3 regions of the Actinophytocola sp. NPDC049390 genome follow, and region 2 is predicted to be linked to each of the others. Evidence: riboswitches for the same ligand, from Rfam matches in the RefSeq annotation. Region 2 holds a riboswitch; each other region holds the start of a gene.
What was found. A riboswitch is a leader RNA that binds a small molecule or an ion and turns the genes downstream of it on or off. The one in region 2 is predicted to bind S-adenosylmethionine.
Positions count from the first base shown of each region.

Region 1: it holds a riboswitch for S-adenosylmethionine, as region 2 does, so the genes downstream of both, ACIBVP_RS28335 (methionine ABC transporter ATP-binding protein) here and ACIBVP_RS23870 (aminotransferase class V-fold PLP-dependent enzyme) in region 2, are expected to answer to the same signal.
Region 3: it holds a riboswitch for S-adenosylmethionine, as region 2 does, so the genes downstream of both, thrC (threonine synthase) here and ACIBVP_RS23870 (aminotransferase class V-fold PLP-dependent enzyme) in region 2, are expected to answer to the same signal.

Region 1 is NZ_JBITMQ010000011.1:83,051-88,745, reverse strand. Features, by position in the region: gene ACIBVP_RS28345 (ABC-F family ATP-binding cassette domain-containing protein) at 1-393, opposite strand, end outside; gene ACIBVP_RS28340 (4-(cytidine 5'-diphospho)-2-C-methyl-D-erythritol kinase) at 749-1,714, opposite strand; gene ACIBVP_RS28335 (methionine ABC transporter ATP-binding protein) at 1,748-2,752, opposite strand; SAM riboswitch class I at 2,946-3,035, opposite strand; gene rsmA (16S rRNA (adenine(1518)-N(6)/adenine(1519)-N(6))-dimethyltransferase RsmA) at 3,122-3,970, opposite strand; gene ACIBVP_RS28325 (transglycosylase family protein) at 4,236-5,695, opposite strand, start outside.
Region 2 is NZ_JBITMQ010000008.1:285,219-290,913, forward strand. Features, by position in the region: gene ACIBVP_RS23855 (potassium/proton antiporter) at 1-223, shown strand, start outside; gene ACIBVP_RS23860 (hypothetical protein) at 271-804, opposite strand; gene sthA (Si-specific NAD(P)(+) transhydrogenase) at 875-2,278, opposite strand; SAM riboswitch class IV at 2,350-2,478, shown strand; gene ACIBVP_RS23870 (aminotransferase class V-fold PLP-dependent enzyme) at 2,518-3,867, shown strand; gene lspA (signal peptidase II) at 3,890-4,462, shown strand; gene ACIBVP_RS23880 (RluA family pseudouridine synthase) at 4,459-5,391, shown strand; gene ACIBVP_RS23885 (hypothetical protein) at 5,458-5,695, shown strand, end outside.
Region 3 is NZ_JBITMQ010000003.1:55,459-61,153, forward strand. Features, by position in the region: gene ACIBVP_RS11205 (DNA internalization-related competence protein ComEC/Rec2) at 1-372, shown strand, start outside; gene ACIBVP_RS11210 (hypothetical protein) at 428-994, shown strand; gene thrC (threonine synthase) at 1,043-2,302, opposite strand; SAM riboswitch class I at 2,314-2,445, opposite strand; gene holA (DNA polymerase III subunit delta) at 2,592-3,569, shown strand; gene rpsT (30S ribosomal protein S20) at 3,659-3,919, opposite strand; gene ACIBVP_RS11230 (AAA family ATPase) at 4,048-5,424, opposite strand; gene ACIBVP_RS11235 (hypothetical protein) at 5,421-5,684, opposite strand; gene ACIBVP_RS11240 (SPFH domain-containing protein) at 5,689-5,695, opposite strand, start outside.

The DNA of each region.
Region 1 (5,695 bases), on a different contig from region 2:
CTCCCCACCGGACATGTCGGCAACCGGCGAGTCGAGCCCGAACGCGGTGATGCCAAGGCCACCGAGGATCGACCGGGCGCGGGGGTCGGCGGCCCACTCGTGCTCGGCGGTGATGCCCAACGGGTCGAGCACGGCGTTGCGGACGGTGGAGCCGACGGGCAACTCGGTGCGCTGCGTGACGACGGCCTGGCGAAGGCTCCTGCCCCGGCTCACGCGCCCGGAGTCCGGCGGCTCGACCCCGGCGAGAACCTCGAGGAGGGTCGTCTTGCCACCACCGTTGAGCCCCACGACACCGATGCGGTCACCGGCCCCCACCCCGAGGGAGACACCGTCGAGCAACGGCCGCACACCGTAACTCTTGGCGACCGCCTCGAGATTGACCAGGTTGACCACGAACGGCAACGTTACCGAGCCGAGTCAGGACCACGTCACCCGCCCACAACCCCGGCCTAGTCAGCGCCCGGCCCGAGCCACGTGCACAACCCCACAAAGACGGCCTGCCTGCCCTATCTCAACAAGCCCAATTTGGCAGGCCCCCTCCCCGAGATCAGCCCGTCCGGCGAGGACACCACCCCAAGCAGAGGCCACCAAAACCCCTGCTGACCAGCGAAAACAATCCCCCAGTACGTAACCTCAACCCCCACCCGATCCCGGGGGCCACCCGCCATGCCAGCCTACCGGCACCTACCGACAAAACCGGACCGCGAGCGGTCACCTGTGGACAACCAGCCCACCTGTGGACAACTGCTCACGCGTGCACCTGAGGCGGCGCGGAGCGGGGTTCGTCGTCGCCGCCGATCACTCTCGCTCCCGGGACCGGGCCGTGGACCACTCGAACTGTCCGGCAGACCCCCGCGCCCGACAGCTCCGCCGCCACCCGCAACGCGTCGTCGGCGTCCGCGCACAGGAACGCGCACGTCGGCCCGGACCCCGACACCGTGCCCGCCAACGCGCCCGCCGCCACGCCCGCCCGTAACGTCCGCCGCAACCCCGGCCGCAACGACACCGCCGCCGCCTGCAGGTCGTTCCCGAGCAGCAGGGCCAGCTGCCGCGGATCACCGGACGCGAGCGCCTCCAGCACCGGCTCGACCTCACCGATGCGCGGCGGCTCCCCCTCGGCCCGCAACCGGTCCAGTTCCCCGTACACCTTCGGCGTCGCCAGTCCGCCGCGCGCGAACGCGAGCACCCAGTGGAAGGTGTGCCGCGTCAGCACCGGCACGATCGACTCGCCGCGGCCGGTGCCCAGCGCGGTGCCGCCGTGCAGCATGAACGGCACGTCGCTGCCGAGGTTGGCCGCGATCCCGGCCAGCTCGTCGCGGCCGATCTCCAGTTTCCACAGGTTCGCGAGGCCCACGAGGGTGGCCGCCGCGTCGGCGCTGCCGCCCGCCATGCCGCCGGACACCGGGATGCCCTTGCGGATCATCACGCGGACCTTCAGCTCGCCGACGTCCCGGCCGACGTACCGCGCCAGCTCCTCCACGGCACGCCACGCGAGGTTCGCGCCGTTGGTCGGGACCGCGGCCGCGCCCTCACCCTGGACCTCGACACCGGGTTCGTCGGCGACGGCGACCGTCACCTCGTCGGTGAGCGACAGCGACTGGAAGACGGTCGTCAGTTCGTGGAAACCGTCCCTGCGCAGGTCGCCTACCGCGAGGTGCAGGTTCACCTTCGACGGGACCCGGACGGTCACGGGGCGGGGCACAACCGCAAGCACGCAATCAAGCGTACGGCCCGCCCCGACCGGCCGTTACGCGGCCGACGCGGCGGCGACCGCGCGCGGTCCGGTGAGGGCCCGCTGGACGTACGCGCCCCGCTCGGTCAGCCAGCCGAGCGCCGCGTCCACCCGGTCACCGGTGATGCCGAGCCGGAACCGCGCGACCGGCGTCTCGCCGATCTTGGTCACGCCACCACCGGCCACCGCGATGTCGATGCCGAACCGGCTCCCGGCCTCCGGCAGCAGCGCGCCGATCGACGCGAAGCCCACCAGCACCACGTCGGCGTCGCCGGGCGCGGTCGTCTCGATCGCGGGCAGCACCGACCGCGCCACCTGGCTGTCCTGGTTCGCCACGAGCTCGAGCAGCCTGCCCTGTTCGATGACGCGGCCGTCCTCGAGCACGGCGACGTCGTCGGCGATCTTGCGGACCACCGTCGCGTCCGAGGTGGTGACGAGCACGGTCGTGCCCAGCTCGCCGCGGGCGCGGTCCAGCACGGCCAGCACACCGGCGGCGCCGGTGGCGTCGAGCCCGCTCGTCGGGTCGTCGGCCAGCACGACGGTCGGCTCGCCGACGAGGGCACGCGCGATCGCGATCCGCTGCCGCTGACCGGCGGTGAGCTGGTCGGGGTAGGTGGCGGCCTTGTCGGTGAGGCCGATCAGGTCGAGCAGCTTGCCGACCCGCTCACGGCGGCGCGGGCCCTCCATGCCGACCTGCTCGAGCGGCAGCGCGATGTTGCCGGCCGCGGTGCGCTGCGGGAGGAGCGAGTCACCGGCTGGGACGAGACCGATGCGGGCGCGCGCGGCGCGGAAGCTGCGCTGGTCGAGTGCCGCGGTGTTCAGCCCGTCGAGGCGGAACACGCCGCTGTCGGGGCGCTCGCGGAGCGCGAGCACGCGGGCGAGGGTGGACTTGCCGGACCCCGACGGTCCGACGACGCCGGCGATGACGCCGGCACGCACGTCCAGGTTGATGTCATCCAGCGCGACGACGGCGCCGGTTGTACTTCGGAACGACTTGGTCAGGTTCTCGACGGTGATCACGATGTGCTCCAGTCCAGGCGCGCGCGAACCCCAGCTCGCGCGTGTAGGTGAGTGGCCCCGGCGGTGGGGCTCAGCGAAGTCGGATGGCTCGAATCAGCTTCAGCGGGTTGAGCGCATGCGACGACAGCCTGTGACCGTGCGACGACACTGGTCGATGACTCGCCTGGTGGTGAGGATCTGCACCGTTCTCACTCCTCCATCGCTCCTGGCGGTAGCACCTGCCCGCGACGGGTGGTTGCTGCGGCGTCACAGAGCCAGGTCTCTCGGCCGCTCGGGATGGAATACCGCTAAGTAGTACACCTGACATGCCCACCGGATTGCAACCGCCGGACCTGGATTTGAGTCCGTATATCCGGCAGATCACATCCCTTACGGCCGGACCTTACGTGCGGACTCGGCGATGGCGGAATAGTCGTCCACCGACAGTGTTTCGCCGCGCGATGTCGGCTCGATCCCGGCCTCGGCCAGGATCCGCGCCGCGCGGTCGGCCGACCCGGCCCACGTGGCGAGCGCCGCCCGCAGCGTCTTGCGGCGCTGCGCGAACGCGGCGTCGACGACGCCGAACACGGCTTGCCGGTCACCCGCGGGCTGCTCGCGGCGGGTGAGGAGGACGAGCGCGGAGTCGACGTTGGGCACCGGCCAGAAGACGCTGCGCGGCACGGTCGCGACCCGGCGCGCCTCGGCGTACCAGGCGATCTTGACGCTCGGCACGCCGTAGACCTTGGAGCCGGGGCCCGCCGCCATGCGGTCGGCGACCTCGGCCTGGACCATGACGAGCGCGCGGGTCATGGTCGGCAGCTCGGCCAGCAGGTGCAGGACGACCGGCACCGAGACGTTGTAGGGCAGGTTCGCGACGAGGGCCGTCGGGCCGTGGAGGTCGGCGGCGGTGGTCCGGAGCGCGTCGGCGTTGACGACCGTGAGCCGGTCCGCGATGTCCGGTGCGCGTTCGCCGACGGTTCGCGGGAGGCGTTCGGCGAGGACGGGGTCGATCTCGACGGCCACCACGCGGCGCACGGCGGGCAGGAGCGCGAGGGTGAGCGACCCGAGGCCGGGGCCGACCTCGAGGACGGTGTCGTCGGGCCCGACCCCGGCTGCGGCGACGATGCGGCGGACCGTGTTGGGGTCGTGGACGAAGTTCTGGCCGAGCTTCTTCGTGGGGCGGACGTCCAGTTCCGCGGCCAGCCGCCGGATGTCGGCGGGGCCGAGGAGCGCGCTCACGTCGGCCTCGGTCACCCGGCGAGCGTAGCCAGGTGGGGGCGGCCTCCGGCCCCCGGTGTCCAGTCTTCCACGGGGGACCGACATTCCTGCCGAGTGAAGCGGCGGTTGTCCACAGGCCGGCACGTTGTCCACAGGCTCCGCCGCTGTCGGCCGTTCCTGTCGGTCCCCGCCGTTACGCTGGGTTCCGGGGGCCGGAGGCCACCCCGAACACGACTGTGGGCCGGCTCCCCGAACAGGAGCCGGCCCACAGCTGGGGAACCGGGTTCTACCGCGGCAGACCGAGCTTTTCCGAGCAGTGCGGCCACGCGCCGTAGCCGCCACGGTCGTCGCGGAGCTTCGTCGCGATCGCGATCTGCTCCTCGCGGCTGGCCTCGTGCGGGTAGGACGCGTACTGCGTGCCGCCGTAGGCGTCCCACGTCTGCTTGTCGAACTGGAGACCACCGTAGAAGCCGTTGCCGGTGTTGATCGACCAGTTGCCGGTCGACTCGCAGAAGGCCAGCTGGTCCCACACCGCGGCGTCGGAGATGACGGGCTGCGGGGGCTGCTTGGTGCCGACCTTGACGATCTTCGGCTCCGGCTTCTTGGTGACCTTCGAGCCGATCTCCTCGCGAGCGATTTCCTTGCCGTTCTTGACCGTGATCCGGTAGGTCGCGATGCGCTCGCCGGCGACACCCGGTTCGACGACGGTCTCGGTGCCCTCGAGGGCGTTGGGGTCCTCGACCTCCTCGACCGGCGGCTCGATCTTCTCGGTCTTGTTGACGACCGTGACGCCGTTGCGCGTGATGCGGACCTCGGCGCCGTCGGTGATCTTCAGGTCCTGGGCCGGGGAGATGGTGTCGTCCGGGCCGAGGGACAGCTTGAGGTCGGCCAGCAGCTCACTGGCGGTGACCGCGGTGGTCTGCATCGCCTTCGGGGCGTTGCCGCCGTCGAAGAGCGTGATGTTCTTGAGGGTCTTGATCTCGAGAGCCATCCCGTTGAGGGGGATCTCGTCGTTCTTGTCGTGGGAGAGCTTCGCGCCCTCGACCGAGAGGTTCAGCTGCTGCAGCGCCTCGCCGACCGTGGTGGAGCGAACCCACAGGTCCCGCTTCTCACCGTCGATGGTCAGGTGCAGCTGGCGGCCGCGCTGGAGGACGATCTTGCCGTCGTCGTTGATCGCGGCGGAGGGGGATGGGGAGAGGGCGTCGTGGGAACCGACCTTGATGCCCTCGTCCTCGAGCACCTCGCCGACCGTGTCGGCGTACGTGCTGACCTGGTGTGCCTCGCCGTCGATGTCGACGGTGACGGACTTGTTCATCGCGATCGCCGCGGCGCCGCCGCCGATCAGCGACACCAGGATCGAGGCGATGGTGGCCTTGAGGACCGTCTTCTTCCAGCGCTTGATACCGGTGACGACCTCGGGCGGGGCCTCGTCGGTCTCGGTCAGCGGCAGCGCGTACGCACGTCCACCGGACGCTTCGTCCGGGATGACGGGGAGAACGGTGGTCTCGGCGTTGATCAGCCGGATGAGCTCGTCGACGTCGACGTCGGCCGCCGCCATGAGCTCGTCGGCCTGCGGACCGAGCGCGAGCCGGACATCGTGGTCCGTGATCGCCAGGGTGCCGGAGTAGGCGTTCTCGTCAACGTCCGGCAGGTCGTGGAAGTCGGGGAACTCCGCACGCCACTTGCGGAAGTCCGAGTCCTCGAGGTCGAGGACCGCGGTGCTCACAGCGGCGTTCGTGTCGACCG
Region 2 (5,695 bases):
TGTCTACCTGACCGAGCTGCGCCTCCCGGCGGGCGCGACCGTGAGCCTGCTGGTCCGCGACGGCGTCGGCCACACCCCCGGCCCGTCGACCCGCGTGCAGGAACACGACCAGCTGCTGGTCGTGGCCACCGAACAGGTCCGCTCCGCCACCGAACGCCGCATCCGCGCCGTCGACCGCGCGGGCCGCTTCGCCCGCTGGCGCGGCGAAACCGGCGAGGACTAGGTGTGGTGTCCAGGTACGTCGCCGACGGCCGCGTGGATCTGACCCGGTCAGAACACCTGCGTCACGGCGGCTTTCAGCTTCGCGCCGGGCGGAGTGGACACCATTTCTTCGGTTGCCGAGTACTCATACTGCGAAAGCAGGGTGAAACGGCTGACGAACGGATCGTCGGTGCCCGTGAGGCTGTACACGACGGTGTACGGACCATCCCCGTCGTAGATCGTGTCGCCGTTGTAGGCGACGCTGATCCGGAACGTCACGTTGCATCCCGCGCTGCCGTAGCACTGCTGTTCGAGAACCTGTACCTCCAGTTCGAAGTCCTCCGGCTTCGGGACGTACGGCGTGCGCGTGTACGTCGTCGTTGTCGTCGTGGTGGTCTCGGTGTCACGGGTGGCGGCGAATGCCTCCGGGCTGTCGCCGGTCGCGGCGGGTTTGTCCGCCCCACCGACCAGAACCACGATGACCGCCGCGGCGGCAACGACGACGGCGACGACCCCGATCGCGGCGAGAGGTACGCGACTCCGCCTCGGTCGAGGCGGGACCGGCACGTACGGTGGCGGGATTTCCGGATTCGGGTGACTCATGGTCAGCAGTTCGCCGCGGCAGGGCGAAACGTTGCCCGATGACCTGGAACTGTCCTGTTCGTACGAGCGGTCAGTCTGTGAGCATGCTGATCTGCCGCATCTTGTTCGTCGCGTCCAGGGCGGCCACCTTGTACGACTCCGCCAGCGTCGGGTAGTTGAACACCGTGTCGACGAGGTAGTCGACCGTGCCGCCGCAGCCCATCACGGCCTGTCCGATGTGGACCAGCTCGGTCGCGTTGGTGCCGAACACGTGCACGCCCAGCAGTGACCGGTCCTCGGGGGACACCAGCAGCTTCAGCACCCCGTACGAGTCGCCGATGATCTGGCCGCGCGCCAGCTCGCGGTACCGGGACACGCCGACCTCGAACGGCACCCGCTGCTCGGTCAGCTCGTCCTCGGTCCGCCCGATGTAGCTGATCTCCGGGATGGTGTAGATCCCGATCGGCTGCAGTTCGTGCATCTCGTGCGCCGGCTCGCCGCACGCGTGGTGCGCCGCCAGCCTGCCCTGCTCCATGGACGTCGCCGCGAGCGCGGGGAAGCCGATCACGTCGCCGACGGCGTAGATGTTGTCCACCTCGGTGCGGAACGACGAGTCCACGGTGATCCGGCCGCGCTTGTCCGCGGTCAGGCCCGCCGCGGCGAGGTCCAGCCCGTCGGTCACGCCCTGCCGCCCCGCCGAGTACATGACCGTGTCCGCGGGGATCTTCTTGCCGCTCGCCAGGACCGCGACCGTCCCCTTCTCGTACCGCTCGACCGCGGTCACCGTCTCGCCGAAGCGGAACGTCACCGCGAGGTCCCGCAGCTGGTACTTGAGCGCCTCCACGACCTCGGTGTCGACGAACTCCAGCATCCGCATCCGCTGCTCGATCACCGTCACCTTGGTGCCGAGCGCGGCGAACATCGACGCGTACTCGATGCCGATCACACCCGCGCCGACCACGATCATCGAGCGGGGGATCCGTTCCAGGCCGAGGATCCCGTCCGAGTCCACGATGGTCTGGTCGTCGAACGCCACAGTGGATGGCCGAGCCGGGCGGGTGCCGGTGGCGATCACGATCTTCTCCGCGGTGACCTTGCGTTCCTGGCCGGTGCCGTCGACCACCTGCACCGTGTGCCGGTCCACGAACCGGCCCAGGCCGGGCAGCAGGTCCACGTCGTTGCGGGCCAGCTGGCTGCGGATCACGTCCACCTCGCGACCGATCACGTGCGACGTCCGCGCGGTCAGGTCACCGATGGTGATGTCCTCCTTGACGCGGTAGCTCTGCCCGTACAGCTCCCGCTGCGACATGCCGGTCAGGTACAGCACCGCCTCGCGCAGCGTCTTCGACGGGATCGTGCCCGTCTGGATGCAGACGCCGCCGATCATGTTGCGCCGCTCGATCAACGCGACGGACGCGCCGAGCTTCGCCGCGGCGATCGCCGCCTTCTGACCGCCCGGACCCGATCCCAGCACCAGCACGTCGTAGTCAGCCATGCGGCACAGTCTGGCAAGGGTCACATCCGTTGGACAGCCGAACCGAACATCGGCTACCTTTTCTTCACGAAGGTCATGAGTGTCAGCTGCAGTTGACTCTGCCAAGCCCCGGCTTGCTGACCGGCAACCCTCCAACCGCGGTGGGGTGCCCCGGGTGAGGACCAGGCCCGCCGCGCAGCGCGGACGGGCAAGCGCGGGCCCCTGGGGAACGGGGTCCCCGACCCAGGAGGCGCCCGACAGTGTCAACGCTCACTCCGCAAGCTCCGTTCGGAACGCTCGCGATCCCCCACGCCCGAGCCGCGGTCGAAGCACCGAGGCCGAACCTGCCGTCCGTCGCGGGCAGCGGGCTCACCGTGCCGCTCACCGACGGCACACAGGTCCAGTACGCCAACCTCGACCACGCCGCCAGCGCGCCCTGTCTCGACGCGGTCCAGCGGGCCGTCGACGAGTTCCTGCCCTGGTACGCCAGCGTGCACCGGGGCGCCGGGTTCGCCTCGCAGGTGTCCACGAAGGTCTACGAGCGCGCCCGTGGCGTGGTCCGCGCGTTCGTCGGCGCCCGCCGCACCGACGAGGTGATCTTCACCCGCAACACCACCGACGCGCTGAACCTGCTCGCCAGGGCGCTTCCGAAGAACACCTCGGTGATCGTCTTCGACACCGACCACCACGCCGCGCTCCTGCCGTGGCGCGGCCCCAACGTGTACCGGGTGACCCCGACCGCGAACGTGGAGCGCGACCTCGACGAGGCGCTCGCCGCCACGCCGACCGGCCCTCGGCTCGTCGTGGTCACCGGCGCCGCGAACGTCACCGGTGAGCTGTGGCCCGTCGCGCGGCTCGCCGCCGTCGCCCGCCGCCACGGCGCCCGGGTCGTGCTCGACGCCGCGCAGCTCGCGCCGCACCGGCCGGTCGACGTCACCGAGGCCGACGTCGACTACGTGGTCCTTTCCGGGCACAAGCTGTACGCCCCGTTCGGCGCCGGCGCCCTCGTCGGGCGGGCCGACTGGCTGCGGGCCGCGCACCCGTACCTCGCGGGCGGCGGCGCGACGCGCCTGGTCACCGACCGTGCCGTGTCGTGGAACTTCGGGCCGGAGCGGCACGAGGCCGGGTCGCCGAACGTAGTCGGCGCGTACGCGCTGGCGGTCGCCTGCCGGACGCTGGGCGCGGCGTGGGACGCGGTGGTCGCGCACGAGGAGGAGCTGCTCGACCGCCTGCGTACCGGGCTCGCGAGCATCCCGGGCGTCCGGCAGCTGTCGATCCTCGGTGACGACAACCCGCGCGTCGGCGTCGTCAGCTTCACCGTCGACGGCCACGACCCCGGCCTTGTCGCCGCGTACCTGTCGGCCGAGCACGGCATCGGCGTGCGGGACGGCGCGTTCTGCGCGCACATCGCGGTCAGCAGGCTCACCACGGGGCGCGCGCTGCGGGCGAGCCTCGGGCTCGGCAGCACCGCCGAGCACGTCGACCGCCTGCTCACCGCGTTGCGGCGGCTGGTCACCGACGGCACCGCGGAGCGCTACGAGCTGGTCGACGGCAGGTACGCGCCGGTCGGGGACACCCGGCCCCTGCCAGCCTTCCTGTCCGGTCTGTGAACAGACCATGGACAATGACTGAGTGACTGACGAGCCGAGAACCGATCCCGAGACCGCGGAGCCACCCGTGGCGCCGCTGCCACCGAGGAAGGTGTGGCTCGTCGCGGCCGTCGCTCCGGTCGTGCTGGTCATCGACCAGATCACCAAGCAGCTCGCGCTGGCCGGGCTCGAGCACGAGCAGCCCGTCCGGGTGCTCGGCGGCCTGTTCTACCTGCAGATCGTGCGCAACCCGGGTGCCGCCTGGGGCATGGCGACCGGCATGACGTGGGTGCTGACGCTCATCGCGCTCGCAGTGGTCATCGGCATCATCTGGGTGATGCCGAAGCTGCGGTCCACCGGCTGGGCCATCGGTCTCGCGCTGGTGCTCGCCGGCGCGCTCGGCAACCTCCTCGACCGGTTCTTCCGCGCGCCCGGCGCCATGCACGGCCACGTCGTGGACTTCCTGTCCCCGTTCGCGCCCAACGGCGAGGCGTTCCCCGTGTTCAACATCGCCGACTCGTCAATCTGTGTCGGCGGCGCGCTGATCGTGCTGATGGCGGTGCTGGGCCGGGACTACGACGGCCGCCGCACCTCGGACAAGAAGGACGCCCGATGACCGCCAGGACCCTGCCCGTGCCGGACGGGCTCGACGGCATGCGGGTGGACGCGGGGCTCGCGAAGCTCCTCGGCCTGTCCCGCACCGCGGTCGCCGCGATCGCCGAGTCCGGTGACGTGCTGCTCGACGGGCGCACGGCGGGCAAGTCGGACAAGCTGACCGCGGGTGCGTGGCTGGAGGTCACGATCCCGGACCCGGAGCGCGAGGACGGCGGCCCGCCACCCGCGATCGAGGTGCCGGGCATGTCGGTCATCCACGAGGACGACGACATCGTGATCGTGGACAAGCCGGTCGGCGTCGCCGCCCACCCCAGCCCCGGCTGGACCGGGCCGACCGTCATCGGGGGGCTCGCGGCCGCCGGTGTGCGGGTGTCGACGTCCGGCGCGGCCGAGCGGCAGGGCGTCGTGCACCGGCTCGACGTCGGCACCACCGGGATCATGGTGGTGGCGAAGAGCGAGCACGCGTACACGGTCCTCAAGCGCGCGTTCAAGGAACGCACGGTCGAGAAGGGCTACCACGCGCTCGTGCAGGGCCACCCCGACCCGTCGTCGGGCACCATCGACGCGCCGATCGACCGGCACCCCAGGCACGACTACAAGTTCGCGGTCGTCGCCGGTGGCCGCCCCAGCGTCACCCACTACGAGACGATCGAGGCGTTCCGTGCCGCGACACTCGTGGACATCCGCCTCGAAACCGGCCGCACACACCAGATCCGCGTGCACTTCTCCGCGCTGAAGCACCCGTGCGTCGGCGACCTCACCTACGGCGCCGACCCGACGCTCGCCAAGCGGCTCGGGCTCTCCCGCCAGTGGCTGCACGCACGGCGGCTCGCCTTCGACCACCCGGCCGACGGGCAGTGGGTCGAGTTCACCAGCCAGTACCCCGAGGACCTGCGGAAAGCGTTGGACCGCCTCACCGCCGAGAGCTGAGGTCCTCCAACTCCCGCCCGTTTTCGCGTAGTTTGGTGCGCAACCAGCGAGGGTGGGGTGGTGCGAGTGCGCAGCGACAGAGCCGACGGCGACCCGGTGGAGCCCTTCCTCGAGGACGGCGTCGCGCCCCCGGTGATCGGCGGTGGACCGCCGGAGTCACCGTTCGACGTCGAACCGGATCCCGAACCCCCGGGTCGCCACACTCGGCAACCGCCGCCACGCAGGCCCGAACCCGGCCACCGCGCCGAGCCGCCCACGAACCCGATCCCGGTCCTGCGTCAGCCCCAGGAACGGGCGGAGCCGA
Region 3 (5,695 bases), on a different contig from region 2:
CGGGCGACCACGCCTGCCGGGCGGGTGTTGCTGAGTGGGGACGTGGAGCTGTCCGCGCAGGCGCGGTTGCTGGACGCGCGGGTGGACCTGTCCGCGGACGTGATCAAGGTGCCGCACCACGGCTCGCGGTACACCTCGCCGGAGCTGTTCTCGGCGGCACGGGCGAGGATCGCGCTGGTGAGTGTCGGGGCGGGGAACCGTTACGGGCATCCCAGCCCGTTCACGCTGCGGCTGCTGGCGCGGACTGGGGCTCTGGTGTTGCGGACCGACAAGGGCGGGGACACCGCGATCGTGGCGACGGAGGCCGGGCCGAAGGCGGTCACCCGTGGTGCGTCGCGGGCGCCGCCTGGGCGGGCCGCGAAACCTCCCTAGGACGTGCCGTGCCATGGGCGACGGCGTGCCGGGGCGGGTCGGCTAGCGTTGCCGGGTGTTCGACAAGCTGCGGAAAGCCATCCTCGGTGCGGACCTGCCCACTGAACCGGTGGTGGTCCGGATCCAGGATCCTCGGTTCGGCGTGTTCACGGTGACGGGTGCGTGGGATCCGCGCGTCGTCACGGTGCACGGGCCGTGGCCGGCGGTGGTGAGGTTGAGCGCACAGTTGCAACTGCCCGACGCGGTGAAACGACGGCTCGTGTGGCTTGCCCGGCCGCCGCGGATCGTGCCCAACGACCGGCACGCGGTGACGTTGACGGTCGACGGGCAGCCGGTGCCGCTGGACTGCGGGCGGCGTGCGATGCGCCGGGCGACGTTCAACGTCCGTGCCACCGTGGCGGGCCGGGAGTACCTGCTGCGTCACACAAGGCGGTGGCGGGCGCGGTTGGAGCGCAACGGCCAACCGGTGTCGCGACTGTCCACATCGGATCGTGGGGACACGGTGCACGCGGTGCACGAGCCAGGTGCCGACGTCGTCGACGCGACGGTGGGCGTTGCGCTCGGGTTGGTGCTCGGCGTTGGCGCGCCTGGGTTTCTGCGGAACCTGCTCGACGGGCTCTGACCACGCGTCTGGCCGGAGCCCGTCGAAGCAGGGTGTCGAGGGTGGGGCTCAGTCGGCCAGTGCCTGGCGGACGGCGTCCGCGGACGGCGGCACCGTCGCACGCGGGCCTACCTGGTCCTGTACAGCGTCGAGGGTCTTGAGGCCGTCACCGGTGATGAGGAGGACGGTCTCGGCGTCGGGGTCGAGCTGGCCGGTCTCGATGAGCTTCTTGGCCGTGGCCACGGTGACGCCACCGGCGGTCTCGGCGAAGATGCCCTCGGTCCTGGCCAGCAGTCGGATGCCCGCGACGACCTCCTCGTCGGACACGTTCTCGACCGCGCCGCCCGTGCGGCGGACGACGTCGAGGACGTACGGGCCGTCGGCCGGGGCGCCGATCGCGAGGGAACGGGCGATGGTGTCCGGCTTCACCGGCCTCACCACGTCGTGGCCCGCCTTGTACGCGGCGGCGACCGGTGAGCAGCCCGTGGCCTGCGCGCCGAACACGCGGTAGGACTTGTCGTCGACGAGGCCGAGGCCCGCCAGCTCGCGGAAACCCTTGTCCACCTTGGTGAGCTGCGAACCCGACGCGACCGGCACGACCACCTGGTCGGGGAGGCGCCAACCGAGCTGCTCGGCGACCTCGTAGCCGAGGGTCTTCGAGCCCTCCGCGTAGTACGGCCGGACATTGACGTTCACGAACGCCCAGTCCTCGTGCTCGGCGGCGAGTTCGGTGGCGAGACGGTTCACGTCGTCGTAGTTGCCGTCGACGGCGATCAGTGCGCCGTCGTACACCGCCGTCGTCAGCACCTTCGCCCGTTCGAGGGAGGACGGGATCAGCACGACCGACTCCCATCCCGCGCGGGCGGCGGCCGCGGCGACCGCGTTCGCGAGGTTGCCGGTCGACGGGCACGCGAGCACCCGGAAACCGAGCTGTCGCGCGGCGGCGAGTGCGACGCCGACGACGCGGTCCTTGAAGGAGTGGGTCGGGTTGCCGGTGTCGTCCTTGACCCACAACGACTTCACACCGAGTGCGGCAGCGAGTCGGTCGGCCTTGACGAGCCGGGTGAGGCCGGGCTCGGTGTTGGGGTGTGTGTCCACATCGGACGGAACGGGCAGGAGCCCGCGGTAGCGCCAGATGGACTTGGGGCCCGCCTCGATCTCCGCTCGGGTGACGTCACCGAACTCGTAGGAGACCTCCAGCGGGCCGAAACACTCGGCACACGCGAACTCCGCGGCGAGCGGGATCTGGTTGCCGCACTCGCGGCAGGTCAGGGCACGGGCGGGCCCGAGGTCGAGCGTGGTGGTGCCGGCGTCGGCGGTGATCGTCATCGCGAGGTCTCTCCTCATCTGTCCCGCGTGCGGGTCGGAATTGGCACCGTGGTCGTCGCCGTCCTCGCGGATGCGAATCGATGTGGCTGACGCCGGTTGCCGGGGCTTCTTCGGGCCGTTCCCTCTGCCCCTCTGGATGAGCGGTATGAAGTTGTCTTCCGGACACGTTACGGCACGACACCGTGACTCGGCCAATGTGAGGTCCATCATTCGAGAGCGGTTTCATCCGTTCTCGACGTCGTGGCGTGCCCGCCGACCCGGCAGCGGCGGGTGATGCGAGGATGGCGGTGTGAAGGCGCCCGCCGTGACCCCGTCCGCCCTGCAGCTCGTGCTCGGCGACGAGGAACTGCTGGTCGAACGGGCTGTCCACGCGGCGGCCGAGGCAGCGCGGCTCGCCGACCCGACGGCCGAGACGACCCGTGTGAAGGTGACCGACCTGACGGGGCCGGAACTCGCCGAGCTCGTCAGCCCGTCGCTGTTCGCCGAACGCCGGGTGATCGTGCTGGAGGGGGCGCAGGAGGCGGGCAAGGACATCGCCGCCTCGATCGCCGCCTACGTGAAGGAGCCCGCGGACGGGGTGCAGCTCGTGGTGCTGCACAACGGCGGCGGGCGGAAACCGGGCAAGGACCTGATCGCCGCGCTGAAGTCGGCGAACGCCCAGGTCGTCGAGTGTCCGAAGATCACCAAGCCGGGTGACCGGGAGGCGTTCGTCCGCAACGAGGTCCGTCGTGCCGGAGGCAAGACGGACATGGATGCGGTCCGCGAGCTGATCGAGTCCGTCGGGTCCGATCTCCGGGAGCTGGCGGCGGCGGCCGCACAGCTGGTCGCGGACACGAACGGGCAGGTCACCGTCGAGGCGATCCGCCGCTACCACCGTGGCCGCGCGGACGTGACGGGGTTCGCGGTCGCGGAGAAGGCCGTCACCGGCGACGTGACCGGCGCGCTGGAGATGCTGCGCTGGGCGATGCAGCTGGGCGTGCCGCACGTGCTCGTGGCCGACGCGCTGGCGGACGCGGTGCGCACGGTGGCCAAGGTGGCGGGCGCGGGACGTGCGGACCCGTTCCGGCTGTCGAGCGAGCTGGGAATGCCCGCCTGGAAGGTGCGCAAGGCGCTGGCCCAGTCACGTGGCTGGCACCCGGCCGGCCTGGTCATGGCCATGCAGGTGGTGGCGGACGTCAACGCGGACGTGAAGGGTGTCGCGGTCGACGCGGGCTACGCCCTGGAGCGGGCCGTGCTGAGGCTGGCGGAGGCCCGCCGCCGGGCCTGAACCGGGCGTTTGTGCAGGTCAAGCGCCGACGACTCGGTGCACGAAAAAGGGCGCGCCGGCCGGTGCCGACGCGCCCTTCGTGCTCTGGGTCAGAGCGCGTTCGCGCGCTTCGCCATGGCGGACTTCTTGTTCGCCGCCTGGTTGGTGTGGATCACGCCCTTGCTGGCCGCCTTGTCGAGCTTGCGGCTGGCATCCTGCAGGAGCTCCGCGGCCTTCGCCTTGTCACCGGCGTCGGCGGCCTCGCGGAACTTGCGGATCGCGGTCTTCACCGAGGACTTGACGGACTTGTTGCGCTGACGCGCCTTCTCGTTCGTCTTGATCCGCTTGATCTGGGACTTGATGTTGGCCATAGGGGACTGCTCCTCGATGTCGATCACGGAAGTCGTGGCCGCATCTGCGGTGACCCCACCTGTGACGGCGGGCTTCCTCCTGGGCGGAATGCCACACGGGCACGACCCCGTGAGACTACCAGGGGCCCTCAGTGGCCTCCCAGGATGCTCCTGGTCAGCGCCTGCCGCTCGTCCATCAGCCCCGCCAGCGCCGTGCTCAGCGTCGCCTCCGTCATCTCCTCGCTGCCCGCCTCGACCTGCTCGAGGACCGCTCGGCGGACCAGTTCCTTGATGAAGCTCGCCGTCACGCCCTCGGTCGCCGCGACGACCTCGTCCGCGCGGGGCAGGTTCAGCGTCGTCGCCCGCGCGTACAGGCGGAGCAGGCGTTCCCGGCACTCGGCGTCCGGCTTCGGGACCTCGACAGCCAGGTCGATGCGGCCCGGCCGCTCCGTGAGGGCCCGCTCCATCGCCTCCACGCGGTTGGTGGTCAGGACGAAGGTCACATCCGCTTCCGAGCCGATGCCGTCCATCTCGTTCAGCAGCTCGAACAGGACCGGGTTGCCGTCCATCGACATCGTGCGGTCCTTGGCGATCAGGTCCACGTCCTCGACCACCACGATGGACGGGGCCAGCCTCCTCGCCAGCGACGTGGTGGCGCGCAGGAAGCGGATCATCGCGGCGCCGCTCAGCACGAACACCGTGCTCTCCGGCGCCCGGCTGAGCAGGTAGCGGACCGTGTGGGTCTTGCCCGTGCCGGGCGGGCCGTAGAGGAGCAACCCTCGTTTGAGGTGCTGGCCGTGGGCCTTCAGCGCCTCGGTCTGCTCCTCGCCGCGGACCACGTGGCGCTCGATGGAGCTGAGCACCCCGTCCGGCAGGACCACGTCCTCGGCGTCCAGCTCCGGTCGCGGCAGGAACGTCAGCAGCTGGTTGTGGCGGTGTTCGCTCGTGCCGAAGGCGAGCACCTTGCCGCGGAAGAGGTCCCGCTCCCGCATCAGGCGCTCGACCTCCTCGCGGACCGTTGCCGCCGTGGCGCGGTCGGCGGCCAGGAGCTGCAGGTGGCAGCGCTCCTCGCCGCGGTCCTCCTGCGCTCCCTGTACCGCCAGGACGACCGGTGTGCCGTCCGGCGCCGTCGTGCAGACCAGGCCGAGCTGGACGGCCTCCGTCGACGTCTCCGGGCCGGTCGCGACCGTGGTGTAGTCGACCGCACCGAGCTGGTACATCCGGCCCGCCGACGCGTCGGCCAGCATGTCGATCACTGTGTTGAAGCGTCTGTTGCCCGCGATCCCGAACCAGGTCGTCTCGGGGGTGTGTGCCGCGAGATAGGCGTCCACGCCGCGCTGCAGGTTCACGTGCTCGAACGCCGGTAAGTGCAGGGCGACGTTGGGGATCTCGGTCAGCGGGCAACCAAGGTGGTCGGTGATCTTCCTGATCAGCGGCGGGTCGGCGGCACCGTCGAGAGCGTGCTGCGCCGACTCGAACACCGCCTTCACGGACAAGGCCAGTTCACGTGCGTCGGTGACGTTCACGTCCCCACAGTGCCCTGGCCACCGCCCTCGCCGCTTCCGGGAACTTCACCCGTTTCGGCCAGGGGATCTTCCTTAGGGGGCCTGCCGCGCCGTGGCGGCTTGCCCGCGTTGTCGGGCAGTCGCCCCGCCTGCGACAACGCCCGCCGGAGCAGGAACTCGATCTGCGCGTTGGTGCTCCGCAGCTCGTCTCCCGCCCAGCGGGCGACCGCGTCGTGGATCGCGGGATCCAGACGCAGCAGGACTTTCTTGCGCTCCGGCACGGCCTCAGTGG